Regions from separate parts of the Ligilactobacillus hohenheimensis genome, predicted to be linked through region 2. Evidence: predicted binding sites of a transcription regulator. Region 2 holds the regulator's gene; each other region holds the start of a gene.
What was found. Region 2 encodes NrdR, which represses ribonucleotide reductase genes. Its sites were predicted from a motif close to ACACNATATATNGTGT; they were not measured.

Region 1: the regulator NrdR is predicted to act here: its motif matches at 1,341-1,356, upstream of nrdD (anaerobic ribonucleoside-triphosphate reductase).
Region 3: the regulator NrdR is predicted to act here: its motif matches at 1,535-1,550, upstream of pnuC (nicotinamide riboside transporter PnuC).
Region 4: the regulator NrdR is predicted to act here: its motif matches at 2,083-2,098, upstream of nrdH (glutaredoxin-like protein NrdH).

The regions. Positions count from the first base shown of each region.
Region 1 covers NZ_CANCXC010000001.1:8,206-11,358, reverse strand. The annotation lists gene nrdD (anaerobic ribonucleoside-triphosphate reductase) at 1-1,280, opposite strand, end outside; gene QOR60_RS00045 (YfhO family protein) at 1,540-3,153, shown strand, end outside.
Region 2 covers NZ_CANCXC010000001.1:277,115-280,267, reverse strand. The annotation lists gene dnaI (primosomal protein DnaI) at 1-193, opposite strand, end outside; gene QOR60_RS01445 (DnaD domain protein) at 206-1,522, opposite strand; gene nrdR (transcriptional regulator NrdR) at 1,515-2,012, opposite strand; gene coaE (dephospho-CoA kinase) at 2,009-2,638, opposite strand; gene mutM (DNA-formamidopyrimidine glycosylase) at 2,639-3,153, opposite strand, start outside.
Region 3 covers NZ_CANCXC010000001.1:74,322-77,474, forward strand. The annotation lists gene QOR60_RS00410 (DNA translocase FtsK) at 1-1,500, shown strand, start outside; gene pnuC (nicotinamide riboside transporter PnuC) at 1,603-2,352, shown strand; gene QOR60_RS00420 (helix-turn-helix transcriptional regulator) at 2,485-2,685, shown strand; gene QOR60_RS00425 (hypothetical protein) at 2,687-3,133, shown strand.
Region 4 covers NZ_CANCXC010000001.1:21,753-24,905, forward strand. The annotation lists gene nrdE (class 1b ribonucleoside-diphosphate reductase subunit alpha) at 1-1,669, opposite strand, end outside; gene nrdH (glutaredoxin-like protein NrdH) at 1,776-2,006, opposite strand; gene QOR60_RS00115 (class I SAM-dependent methyltransferase) at 2,225-2,827, shown strand; gene tadA (tRNA adenosine(34) deaminase TadA) at 2,827-3,153, shown strand, end outside.

The sequences.
Region 1 (3,153 bases), 270 kb from region 2:
AGTTCCTGATTCCCGTGGGCCTCCATGGCAATCCGGGGAAGGTTTAACGTCACCACTCCCATGTTGGCGCGGCCATCGTTGACCTCCCGGCCGTCTTCATCCGTCCACTTGGGAAGGAATGACCGGCACCCCATCGGCGACTTAAAATTACCGGTAATCGCCACAATCGGCGGGTAATTAAGGATGTCCGGATACATCCGTTTAGTAGCGCACTCAATCGCTAACTGCTTAATGTCATAGTTAGGATCCTCCGGACGGTGGTTGATTCCGTCCTTAATCGCAAAGAGAAGCTTCGGAAAAATGGCCGTTCGGTGGTTTTTCCCGAGCCCGTCAATCCGCACCTGTAGGATGGCCCGCTGAATCTCCCGGCTAGCCCACGATGTTCCAAGTCCAAACCCCACCGAGGTGAACGGCGTTTGGCCATTCGTGGTAAACAGGGTGTTAATCTCGTATTCCAGTGACTGCATCGCATCGTAAATATCCTTGACGGTCCGTTCCCGGGCATACTGCTCCTGGGACCCCTTCCCTGAAATATACTTTTGTGCGGTGTGCTGGTGCTTTGCGTAGTTCATCATTGCGTACGGGGCCAATAGCGTATCAATATGGTCCACCGTACAGCCGCCGTACTGCTGACTAGCAACGCTGGCAATCACCTGAACGATCTGGGCGACAGCAGTCTGAATTGACTTAGGCCGCTCAACCTCCGCGTTCCCGATCTTGAACCCGTCACGGAACATCGTTTCAAAGTCAATCAAACAGCAGTTGCTGTACGGTTCAAGCGGTGAATAATCCAGGTCGTGGAAGTGAATGACCCCCTTCAGGTGGGCATGGGCAATGTGCGGGGGCATCATCGTTAACCCCAGCGTTTTCCCCACCGTCCCGGCGGTTAAATCCCGCCGGGTGCTGAAAACGGTGCTGTCCTTATTGGCATTTTCATGAATAATCGTTGGATCACCCTTTACTAGGCGCTCTAACCGGGCCGTTGGGTCGGTCTGCTTAGCAAATTCCTGCGCCCGGTGTTCCTTGTAGTCCAAGTACCGCTGACGGGCTTCCGTAAGGTGGAGCCGCTCACAGGTGGCTAAAACCGCATCCTCTACCTGCTGGGCGGTTACCCGTTTCCCGGTTAGTCGGGCCGCCGTTACCGCCGCAACCTTTCCCGGATCCTCAACTTCCAACGCCGCAAAAACTAACTCTAACTTGTATTCCCGGAACGGATAGACCGCCCCGTCACGCTTAACAAACTGCTGTGGCATAAATTCTTCCCCTTTCGCTGTTGCCATTCCAATCAACGTCTCCATCGTAGCACTTAATACCACATGTTGTATATAGTTAATTTATACACACCACATATTGTGGATAAAAAGGAAATCACCACACTTGCTTAACACCAGCCATTCCCCAAATCATTTGGAGAATTTCCAGGCACTAATTTATTTTTGACCGACCCAACCACCCTCCTTTTTTAAAATGGACTGTTCTTCCTGCCGAATTCGTCATTTTACGGTAAAATACAAGGGAATGGAGAGAGGAGCAGTTACCATGCAGTTTTCGTTTGATCAAAAAAAGAGCCATCACCGGCTATACCTGAAGTACACCGCGGCGTTTCTCATCGTCGCGCTCTTCGTGTACGGAACGTACCTCGTTACGGGGCACTCGTTTATCTGGTACATTGACGGAGCCAACCAGCACTTACCATTGCTGAAGGCCTACCGGCAAACCCTCGCCCAGTTTATTCACCACCCCTTCCACACCCCCCAGTGGTCGTGGAAAATGGGGCTGGGGGCGGCCAAGTTCCCCATCTTTGCCTACTACGACATTGGGGACGTTTTTGCGTACCTGACCCTCCTCTTTCCGGTTAGCAAGATTGTCTTGGCCTACCACCTGATCATTGTTTTGCGACTATACTGTGTCGGGCTGGCGTTCTGCTTCTTCGCCCGCCACTTTAAGGCGCTGCACACCCCGGCAATCATTACCGGATCCTTGGTTTACACCTTTAACGCCTTTTTACTGTACGCCAACTGCGCCCAGCCGTTCTTTGCGACGCCGTTTATCATTTTTCCACTGGTGCTCCTGGCCATCGAACGGGTGTTGCAGGGTAAAAGTTGCTGGCCACTAATCGGTGCATTCACGTGGATGCTCATTAGTAACTTCTACTTTGCCTACATGCTGGGAATTGGAGCGTTCATTTACCTTGCGCTCCGGGTTCTGATTACCTACCGCAGCCGGTTAAACTACCCGGTTGTGCTTGCCCGCTTAGCCGGGGCAACCATCACGAGCCTGCTACTGGCCGGCTTTATCCTCGTTCCTGAACTCCACGCGGTCCTTAACTCTACCCGTTCCGGCAGTCCGTTTGCCAACGGGATGCACGTGTACCCGCCGTACTACTATCTGGCACTCCCCTCCCAGCTAATTAACGGCGGCAACCGCGACTTCTACTTCTGGACGGCGCTCGGATTTGCCAGCGTCGCCCTCTTCGGGATTACCTATGTTCTCCGGCACATTAAACGCTACCCGGTAATCGCAACGAGCATTCTGATTAGCGGTGGCATGCTGCTCCTCCCGTGCTTTGCGGCCTTCATGAACGCCTTCATGTCACCGTCCAACCGCTGGACGCTAATGCTGTGCCTCCCAGTAGCGCTCGCGTGCGCCATCCTCGCCGAACGACTGCCGCACCTGTCTGGGAACACCCTCAAACTCTTTACGCTTGTTACGGTAGGCTACACCGGGATTATTTTCCTGGACTACCTCTTTGAAAACAACGAGATGCTGTTTATCCCGATGGTCTTCCTGTACGTTACCCTGCTGGCCCTGTGGCTGCTTCACCGGCACGGCGGAACCCACTCCCGGCACTGGTTACTGGCCGTCGTGCTCCTCAACGTCCTCTTTAATGCGGTCTACTTTGAGGCCCCGTATAACGGCGGCTACTCCAAGGAAATGCTGCCCCTGGGAGCCTTTCAAAACCTGGAACAGGACAGCTATAATGGGTTGGCAGATGGCCTTACCGGCAAAACGGGATACCGGGTTTCAACCCTGAGCCAGAACTACCAGCTTGGTGCGGACTACACCATGTACAATAACCTCGCCGCTCCGGTAAATCTGCTCAACTCGTACTACTCAATCCAGAATAAGTACGTCGGCCAGTTTGCCCAGGAA
Region 2 (3,153 bases):
TCGTTTGAACAAACTCATACAGTTTGCTCATTCCGCGATCAACCGTTTCCGGGGCAAGCTCGTCCCGGTGCGTCTCTAAGAAATGGCGCACATCCTTGTCCTTTAACGTCGTATCAATCAATTGCTGGTACCGCTGGCGGAATTCGGGATGATTTTTAAAACGCCGGTTTAGTTCATTTGTAATTGGCTCCATTTGAACCCCTCCTTACGAGCGCAACTGGTTGAGTAATTCACGCCGCTGCTTATCCAACGCCGCCTTATCCTTCTTTTTCGCCGGTTGTTTAGAAGCTTGACCGTTATCCTGGCGTGCCCATTCTGGGAGGGTCTCCTTTTGAACCAACCGCCGGGACCGCCGCTTCGGAGCTTGCTTTTTTGCCTGTTTTTGCTGGTTAAAGTGGCGGGCTTGCCAAATAGCCTTCGCCGGCGTATCAATCTGCTTGCTAGCCCAATCAGCCGCAATTGCCTCGAACAACGGGGCTGGTAACGTATCATTCCCCTGATCAACCATAATGTAGTGAATCAGAATGTTAACCACCGCTGGGGGTAATTTCTGGGACTTAACGACCTGCTCAAGGGTTTTCCGTTCTGACCGTGCAACAAAAGAATGCTTTTGTTCCTTTAACGTTGCTAAAAACTCCATCGGCGCATACATTTGAGCAACCTGCGCCAGTTGCTGGTCCGCAGCGGGGAGCTGGTGATCGGCCGTTTCCGTAGCCACTTTTTGCGAAGAAGGTGTACTTACCGGCCGGGGGCCAGCATACTGTTCAGCAGCAAGGGCCCTTACCTGTTCAAAGTTAACCTGATTCGTTTCGAGATTTGTCGCCTGTTCAAGCAACTCCTTTACCTGCAGCTCATCTAGCCCATACAACGTTACTAACGCATCGATTCGCTGTTTGTTTTGCGCAACCTGTTGCCGATCAACGTAGGACCGCGCCAACAATTGGTCAAGCTGCTGGTAATCTAGCGCTGTGGCTGAAAAGTGCGGCTGATTTTCCGTTACAGTCTCCCGGGGAGCATGTAACTGTCCCGGAGCAGGCATATCAAAGACCTCCGCCAACTGAGCGGTAACCTCCGTCCCTGCTGGCAGTGATGGGTTGGGCACCCATTTTTCTAATAACCGGTTGAATTCGTCGGCCCCAATCCAACTTAATAACAATCCGCTAAGAAGATCGTCGGCAAAAAAGTGGGTCGGCGTCACCGGCCGAAGCACCCGGTAAGTCAACACCCGCGTTCCTTGTTCCGGCGTCTGAAATGTGCGGAGCAATCCCAACGCCTCCAACCGACACCGCGCCGCAAACAGTTCTTGTGGTGCAACGTTACCGAGTGCGATCAAAAGCGCACTGTGCCGGTGAAGGACTCCTTCCTGTGCCCCGGCTAGTTGGTGGTACAAGGCACTCGCCACCGCCCCAATTAACGGCAAGTAAAGGTCTCCCACTACCGCTAAATCGTCCGGTTGCAGGCGCGCAGGAATCTGGACGCGGTACGGCGTTCCGGCCGTTACGTCACACTTCTTATTAATCATCCTTCTGCTCCTTTGCGGCCCGTTCCTTCCGCCGGGCTTCCCGCCCTAACAGATCGTTAAGTTCCGCCGCAAACGACTGCATATCCTTAAATTCGTGGTAAACACTGGCAAACCGGATGTACGCAACGTCATCCACGTCAGCGAGGATTTCCATCACGTACTCCCCAATCTGCTGACTTGAAATTTCGTTGCCGTTAACCGCGTGGGCCCGGGCTTCAACCTTATCAACAATCGCAGTAATCTGCTTACTACTAATCTGGCGTTTTTCGGTGGCCCGCATAATTCCGCGCATTACCTTGTCCCGGTTAAACTCCTGACGGGTTCCGTCCTTCTTAACCACCAACAACGGTGTTACTTCAATCCGCTCAAAGGTAGTGAACCGGTAACCACACTTTTCACATTCGCGGCGGCGCCGAATTGCCCGCCCACTATCAGCTGGCCGACTATCCACAACGCGCGAACTTTGTGATTGACAATTAGGGCACTTCATCTGCTTTCACCCCGTTTACTGGTTAGATCTCCCCAACCGTTAATTTGTAACCATTTTATCACCTGCCGCCGCGTCGCTTCAACTTCACCGTTATTGTCAATCACAACGGTCGCAAAGCGCCGCCGCTCATTGGCACTAATCTGGGCGGCAATTCGTTGCTGGGCGGCTTGCGGACTCAGGTGGTCCCGTAAAATCAGCCGCTTTAACTGCGTTGCCGGCGTCACGCTCACTACCATGATGCCGTCACATAACTTATCGTAGTGCTGCTCGATTAGCAGGGGCGCATCAAGCACCACCAGTGGCTCCTGAGACGTTTGCGCCTTACTAAGTTGAGCGGTAATTTGTTGCCGAATAAGGGGGGCCGTAATCGCATCGAGGCGCTGTCGTTCCCGCGGATGAGCAAAAACAAGGCTGCCCAACCGGGAACGGTTCAACCGGCCAGCAGTTGTCACCATTTCCGCCCCAAAGGTCGCTTTAATCCGCCTCAATCCCGGACTTCCGGGAGCCACCACGTCCCGAGCGACCTGATCGGCATCAATCACGGGCACTTCCAGTTGACGAAACAACGCACTCACCGTTGATTTCCCGCTGGCAATTCCGCCAGTTAATCCCAGCACATAGGTCATCTAGTCCACCCTCTTAACCTGGCAGTGCGGGCAGAAATGCGTTCCCCGCTGGCCGACCTTAATCTTCTCAATTGGCGTTTCACACCGGTCACACGGCGTCCCCTGCCGCCCATAAACGTGCAGTTTCAGTTGAAAACCACCCTCATGCTGGAAGGCGTCCGTATACGACCGAATCGTCGTCCCCCCTGCATCAATGGCGTGGTCAATTTCAGTAATGATGTTATCGTGAAGAACCCGGAGCTCATCATCCGTCAGCACCGCACACTGCGTTTCCGGATGAATCTTACTCAACCAGAGGCATTCATCAACGTAAATGTTGCCCAAACCGGTTACAATCGTCTGGTCTAACAACGCTGGTTTAACCATCTTTTTCTTCTTTTTCATCCGGGAAATAAACTGATCCACGGCAAACGTTGCCGGAAACGGCTCCATCCCCAGTTTCTTGATTCCGGGAAGCGTCGTTTCTTCACCGGTAGTAATCAGCTGCATCCGCCCAAACTTGCGGGAATCGTTGT
Region 3 (3,153 bases), 200 kb from region 2:
GCAAACTGGAGTGACCAGTCACCCGCGCCAGAAAAACCGGCGGAGCAGCCGGTCGAGATTTCGGCAACTAAGGCAAATCCGAACTACCAGCTGCCGCCAGTTGGTCTATTGCAGGACGTCCCACCAACTGACCAGAGCAAGGATAAGGAGATCATTGCTAAGAACCAGCAGGTCCTCCAGCAGACCCTCACAAGCTTTGGGGTGGACGCGGAGATTAAGAACACCATTCTGGGCCCAGCGGTAACGAAGTATGAGTTGCACCCCGCAATTGGGGTCAAGGTTAGTAAGATTGTCAATCTGGCGGATGACCTTGCCCTTGCCCTTGCAGCCAAGGATATTCGGATTGAGGCGCCGATTCCCGGGAAGGCCCTGATTGGAATCGAGGTCCCTAACCAGCAGGTCGCAACCGTTGCGTTTAAGGACATTATTTCTGCCCAGCATAAGGATCCGAAGAAACCCCTGGAGGTTCCGCTAGGACGGGACGTATCGGGAAACCTGGTAACAGCCGACCTCGCAAAGATGCCTCACCTGTTAATTTCTGGTTCAACGGGGAGTGGGAAATCGGTGGCGATTAACGGCATTATTACGAGCCTCCTGATGAAGTGCCCACCGGATCAGGTCAAGTTAATGCTTGTTGACCCCAAAAAGGTTGAACTGGCGGTGTACAACGGGATTCCGCACCTGCTGACGCCCGTGGTCACTAACCCGAAAAAGGCGGCAATGGCCCTTAATAAGATGGTTGAGGAAATGGAGCGGCGGTATGATTTATTTGAGGACACTGGCCAGCGCAACATTGCCGACTATAACGCAATGGTTACGCGGCAAAACGCCGACCAGGGGACCGCAGAGCCAACCTTACCGTACGTTGTTGTCATCGTTGATGAGCTTTCTGATTTGATGATGGTCGCTTCGGATGCGGTTGAAGGGGCGATTATTCGGCTTGCTCAAAAAGCGCGGGCTGCTGGGATTCACATGATTTTGGCAACGCAGCGGCCGTCCGTTGATGTTATTACCGGGTTAATCAAGGCTAACGTCCCGTCCCGGATGGCCTTTGCGGTTGCATCGGGCACGGATTCGCGGACCATTCTGGATGTAACGGGAGCAGAAAAGCTTTTGGGCCGGGGTGACATGCTGTTTAAGCCAATTGATGCAAATAAACCAGTGCGGGTTCAGGGCGCGTTTATCTCGAGCCAGGACGTTGAAAACGTCGTTAACTTTGTGAAGCAGCAACAGGAAGCGGAGTATGACGAGGCGCTAAATATTTCAGACGAGGACATTGCGGACTCCCAGCCGGCCGAATCAGGGGAAGACGCCCTGTTTGACCAGGTGATTGACCTCTTACGCCACGAACAACGGTGCAGCGTATCAATGTTGCAGCGCCGCTTTAAGATCGGGTATAACCGGGCGGCGCGGATTGTCGATGAGTTAGAGGAGAAGGGGATTGTCGGCCCCCAGGATGGGAGTAAACCGCGGCAAGTCTTCTTACCAAAAGACGAATAGCTTTCACAACATGTAGTGGTTATATATTTGACAACCACTACATGTTGTTGTTTAATGGTGGTGTTGTGCATGACAGAAATTATTAAATAAGGATTGAGTGGAATGAAAGACGAGTTAAACATGTGGCGGCATCCCCTAGGGTGGTTTTTGCACCAGATCAGCGGATGGCCGCAGGCAAACTATTACTTATGGTGGTTTGCCTTAGGAAGTCAGCTGATGCTTTTAGTGACGGGTAAGATTACAACGCTTACCCTGGTCACGTTTGCAGGGACGATGATTGGGGTATTGTGTATCCTTTCGATCAACGCCGCAAAGTCGGTCAACGGAATTTTAGGGGTAATCAGCGCACTTTGTTTAATTTATGTTGGTTTACAGGCAAAGAACTATCTTTCATGTTTTGAACAGGTTGCGTACATGCTTACGCTTGATTTCCCGGTAATTTTTGCGGTGAAGAGCTGGAATGATGAAACCGTTCATCATTTGCGCAAGTTTACTGCCGGCAAGTGGATGGTCGCTTTGATCGCAACGGCAGCGGTATGGATCGTTTCTGCGTGGGCTATTGGCCGGTATACGAATGATCCGCGGCCGTGGATTGACGGGCTGAGCTTTGCGGTTAGTCTTACTGCGGGGATCATGTGTTTTCTCCGGTACAATAACCAGTACTACTGGTGGTTGTTTAGTGGAGTTGCCCAGTTGGTTCTGTGGGCCGTGACGTTCAGTCAGGGGGACGCAACGCTGGCAATGGCCGTTAACTCGAGTATATACGTTGTGAATGACCTAATTGCCTTTTGGAAGTCACCGTGGTTTGAGCGGGGGCGGCGCCAGGTAGGTTTGGGTCAGCTTGAAAAATAGGATATTAACGGCAAGCTGGGATGATTAGTTCCAGCTTTTTTGATGGCATTGATGTAAAAGATGTTTGACAACTAACCGCCGAATTAATATACTGTAGGTGTAAAATATATTTTACATTTAGGGGGTGCAGAAGTGCAAAACCGAATTTTACAGTTGCGCAAGGCACAGGGGTATTCCCAGGCACGGCTGGCTGATTTGACCGGGGTGACGCGGCAAACAATTAATGCGATTGAAAACGCCAAGTATTCCCCGTCGCTGGAATTAGCATTTACCCTGGCGCGGGTGCTGGGCGTGACGGTTGATGAACTCTTTACGATGGAGGATGGTGATTAGGATGACGTGGATTAAAAAACAGTTATTAGTACGAGCGGTAACGATGACGCTGATGTTGGTTTGTTTTAGCGGATTAGTAATGTTTATTGATAACCGGTTATTATCGGGCGTTTGTTGCCTGGCAATGGCGGTGGTGGCAATTATCCGACTACGGTTAGTTCGCGAATCAGTTAACGGAATGAAACCGCGAGTATGGGCGTTGCGGGCACGGCCGTCGTATCCTGCGGGCGATGAACGGGAACAGCACCTGGTTTTAAGTGCGGGCTATATTGCGGGGCAAACAGTCGTTGTGTTGACAATCGTTTTTGTATTTGGCCTTGCCCTAATGAATGCGGCGCACCCAGTTATGGTTCCGCTCCCGGTTGTTGTGGTTGCGGTTCTTGGAATGATGATTATCCACGAGTGGTTGGTCGTCGGCCTTTACTGGTACCTTGAGGCGCACCAGTAGGAAACAAGGAAGCCCCCGTT
Region 4 (3,153 bases), 260 kb from region 2:
TAGTTGGGATAAAGATGCCGTCAAAGAGGGCCTTCACCTTCTCTGATTTTGGCCCCCAGTCCTGGTCAAGGTACTTGTCGAAGTAGGTACCGTCCGCATACTTGCTCTGGTCAAAGTCCTTGAACGTTTCCTGCCGTTCGCGGGCAATCTTATTAGAAGCAACTAGCGTCCAGTAGTTAATCAGCATGAAGTACACGCTGGTAAACTCGATGGCTTCCGGAGAACCGTAGTAGATATGGTTCTTAGCCAGGTAGCCGTGCATTCCCATTGCGCCCAGCCCAATCGTGTGGGCCACGCTGTTACCGTAGTCGATGGACGGAACAACGTCGATGTTTTCGTTGTCGGTAACAAACGTCAACGCCCGCACCATCGTTTCAACGGACTTCCCGAAGTCAGGGCTGGCCATCAGGTTAACGATGTTGGTGGACCCAAGGTTGCAGCTCACGTCGGTTCCCATTTCCGTGTACTCCTGCTTGTTGTTAATCCGGGAAATTTCCTGAGGCTGCATGATTTCCGAACACAGGTTACTCATGATAATCTTGCCCTTAACTGGGTTGGCCCGGTTGGCTACGTCGACGTTCATAATGTACGGGTAGCCGGATTCTTGCTGGAGCTTGCTGATTTCGGTTTCAAGCTCCCGGGCCCGGATCTTCTTCTTAGGGATGTCCGGGTTTGCTACCATGTTGTCGTATTCCTTGGTGATGTCGACGTAGGCAAACGGTTTCCCGTAGGCCCGTTCAACCCCCCACGGATCGAAGAGGTACATGTCCTCGTCCTTGGCGGCTAACTCGTAGAACTTATCCGGAATAACCACCCCGAGAGAAAGGGTCTTCACCCGCACCTTTTCGTCGGCGTTTTCCTTCTTGGTTGCCAGGAAGGCCATGATGTCGGGATGGAAAACGTTCAGGTAAACCACGCCGGCGCCCTGTCGCTGTCCCAGTTGGTTGGAGTAGGAGAAGCTATCTTCGAGCAGCTTCATTACGGGGATCACCCCGGAAGCAGCCCCCTCAATTCCCTTGATGGGGGCACCAGCGCCCCGAAGGTTACTCAGGGAAATGCCGACCCCACCACCGATCCGGGAAAGTTCCAGGGCGGAGTTAATCGTCCGGCCGATAGAATTCATATCGTCGGTCGTTTGAAGCAGGAAGCAGGAAACCATTTCTCCCCGCCGGGCCCGGCCAGCATTCAGGAAGGTTGGGGTCGCTGGTTGGTACCGCTGGGTAACGAGTTCTTCGGCAAGATCGAGGGCCAACTGTTCATCGCCGTCTGCCATGTATAGGGCGTTGGTTGCCATCCGGTCAATGATTGTTTCCAGGTAGTACTCGTTATCAAGCGTCTTCATGGCGTACTGGTTGTAGAACTTGTAGGCGGCCATAAACGACTTGAAGTGGAAGTGCGCCGCATTAAGCTGGGCGTATAACTTCTTAATGAAGTCCATGCTGTACTTCTTAACGAAGGTTTCCTCGAGGTACCCGTTCTTTACGAGGTAGTCGAACCGCTCCTCAAGTGAATCGAAGTGTTTGAGATTGGGCTCCACGTTTTCCTTAAGAAACGCCTGAAGGGCTTCCTGATCCTTTTCGAGTTGAATTTTACCGTTGAGGGGGATGTTGACCTGGTTGTTGAGGTCGTAGTACGTTACTTTATCACGATCAATCGCAGATAGACTCACTGGTTCCACCACTTTCTTAGTTAATTACTGGTTTAAAAAAAGTGAACCAACAACGTGTTCACTTTTCATTAGTCACAATTTGCTTTTACGTAATGTCTTAGACGGATTATTCGGCGATAACCTGTTGTAGAAGGTCTGGCCGGAACCCGTTGACAACGGGCTCAGCGTCACGTTCAACGACCGGAACGCTCTGGAATCCCTGTTCCTTTAAGTAGTCAACGTATTCAGGATGATCGGAAATGTTCCGTTCCTCAAAGGCAACCCCGTGGGCTTTAAGAAATTTCTTTGTCATCTTGCACTGAATGCAGTTGTTCTTCGTGTATACCGTTAGACTCATGATTATCATCACCATTCCGTTTCTTTTGCTTACGTGAACCTAGTATACCGTGTTTCCGGAAAAAAGCAAGGCTAAAACACAAGATATTGTGGATAATAATCGATTAAAATCCGATATATGGTGGATAACGGCTGCGAATAATTCCTGGATTTTGTTGCTTAACGGGGGCAATTTAGCGTATGATAAAAGTATCAAATTTACTAACGGGGTGTCCGAGGGTGACGGAATACTACTACTCAACACAACCAACGGCTGCGCACGATGAGCAGACGTTTTCGTTTTCCTTATTAGGAAGTAATTTACGGTTTACGACCGATAGCGGGGTGTTCTCGCGGCGGACCGTTGATTACGGTAGCCGGACCCTCCTTACGGCCCTCGAACAGGCAACCATTGTCCCTCATAAAATTCTTGATGTGGGGTGCGGATACGGTCCGCTGGGACTTGCACTAGCGCGGCGTTTTCCTGATAGTCAAGTAACGATGAGTGACGTTAACAAACGGGCGCTTGCGCTTGCGCGGCGGAACGCCGATGCCAACCAGGTGAAGAACGTAACGGTTTGCCAGTCAGACGGGTACGCAGCAATTCCCGCAACGGATTATGATCTGATTATCACTAATCCACCGGTTCGGGCGGGGAAAAAGGTTGTCCACGGGATTTTAGCCGGCGCAGGTGACCACCTTGTTTCTGGAGGCACACTATATGTTGTGTTACAGAAAAAACAGGGGGCGCCATCGGCGAAGAAACTAATGGAAGCAACGTTTGGTAATTGTCAGGTTGTTCTGAAGCAAAAGGGCTACTACGTGCTAAGGAGTGAACGGTAATGGTGTTAGCGGCAGGCGAACAGGTGAAGTTCATGCAAGAAGCTCTCTATGAGGCTCAAAAGGCTGCTGCCATCGGAGAAGTGCCGATTGGGTGCGTAGTGGTCCGGGATGGCCGCGTTATCGGGCGGGGGCATAACCTGCGCGAACACAGTGAAGACGCAACGATGCACGCCGAGATCATGGCAATTCAGGAGGCAAACGCGGCACTGGATAGTTGGCGGTTGGTTGATTGTGATTTGTTCGTGACCCTTGAACCATGCCCAATGTGTTGTGGGGCCATTATCAATTCCCGGATCCGGGGGGTTTATTACGGTGCGCCGGACAAA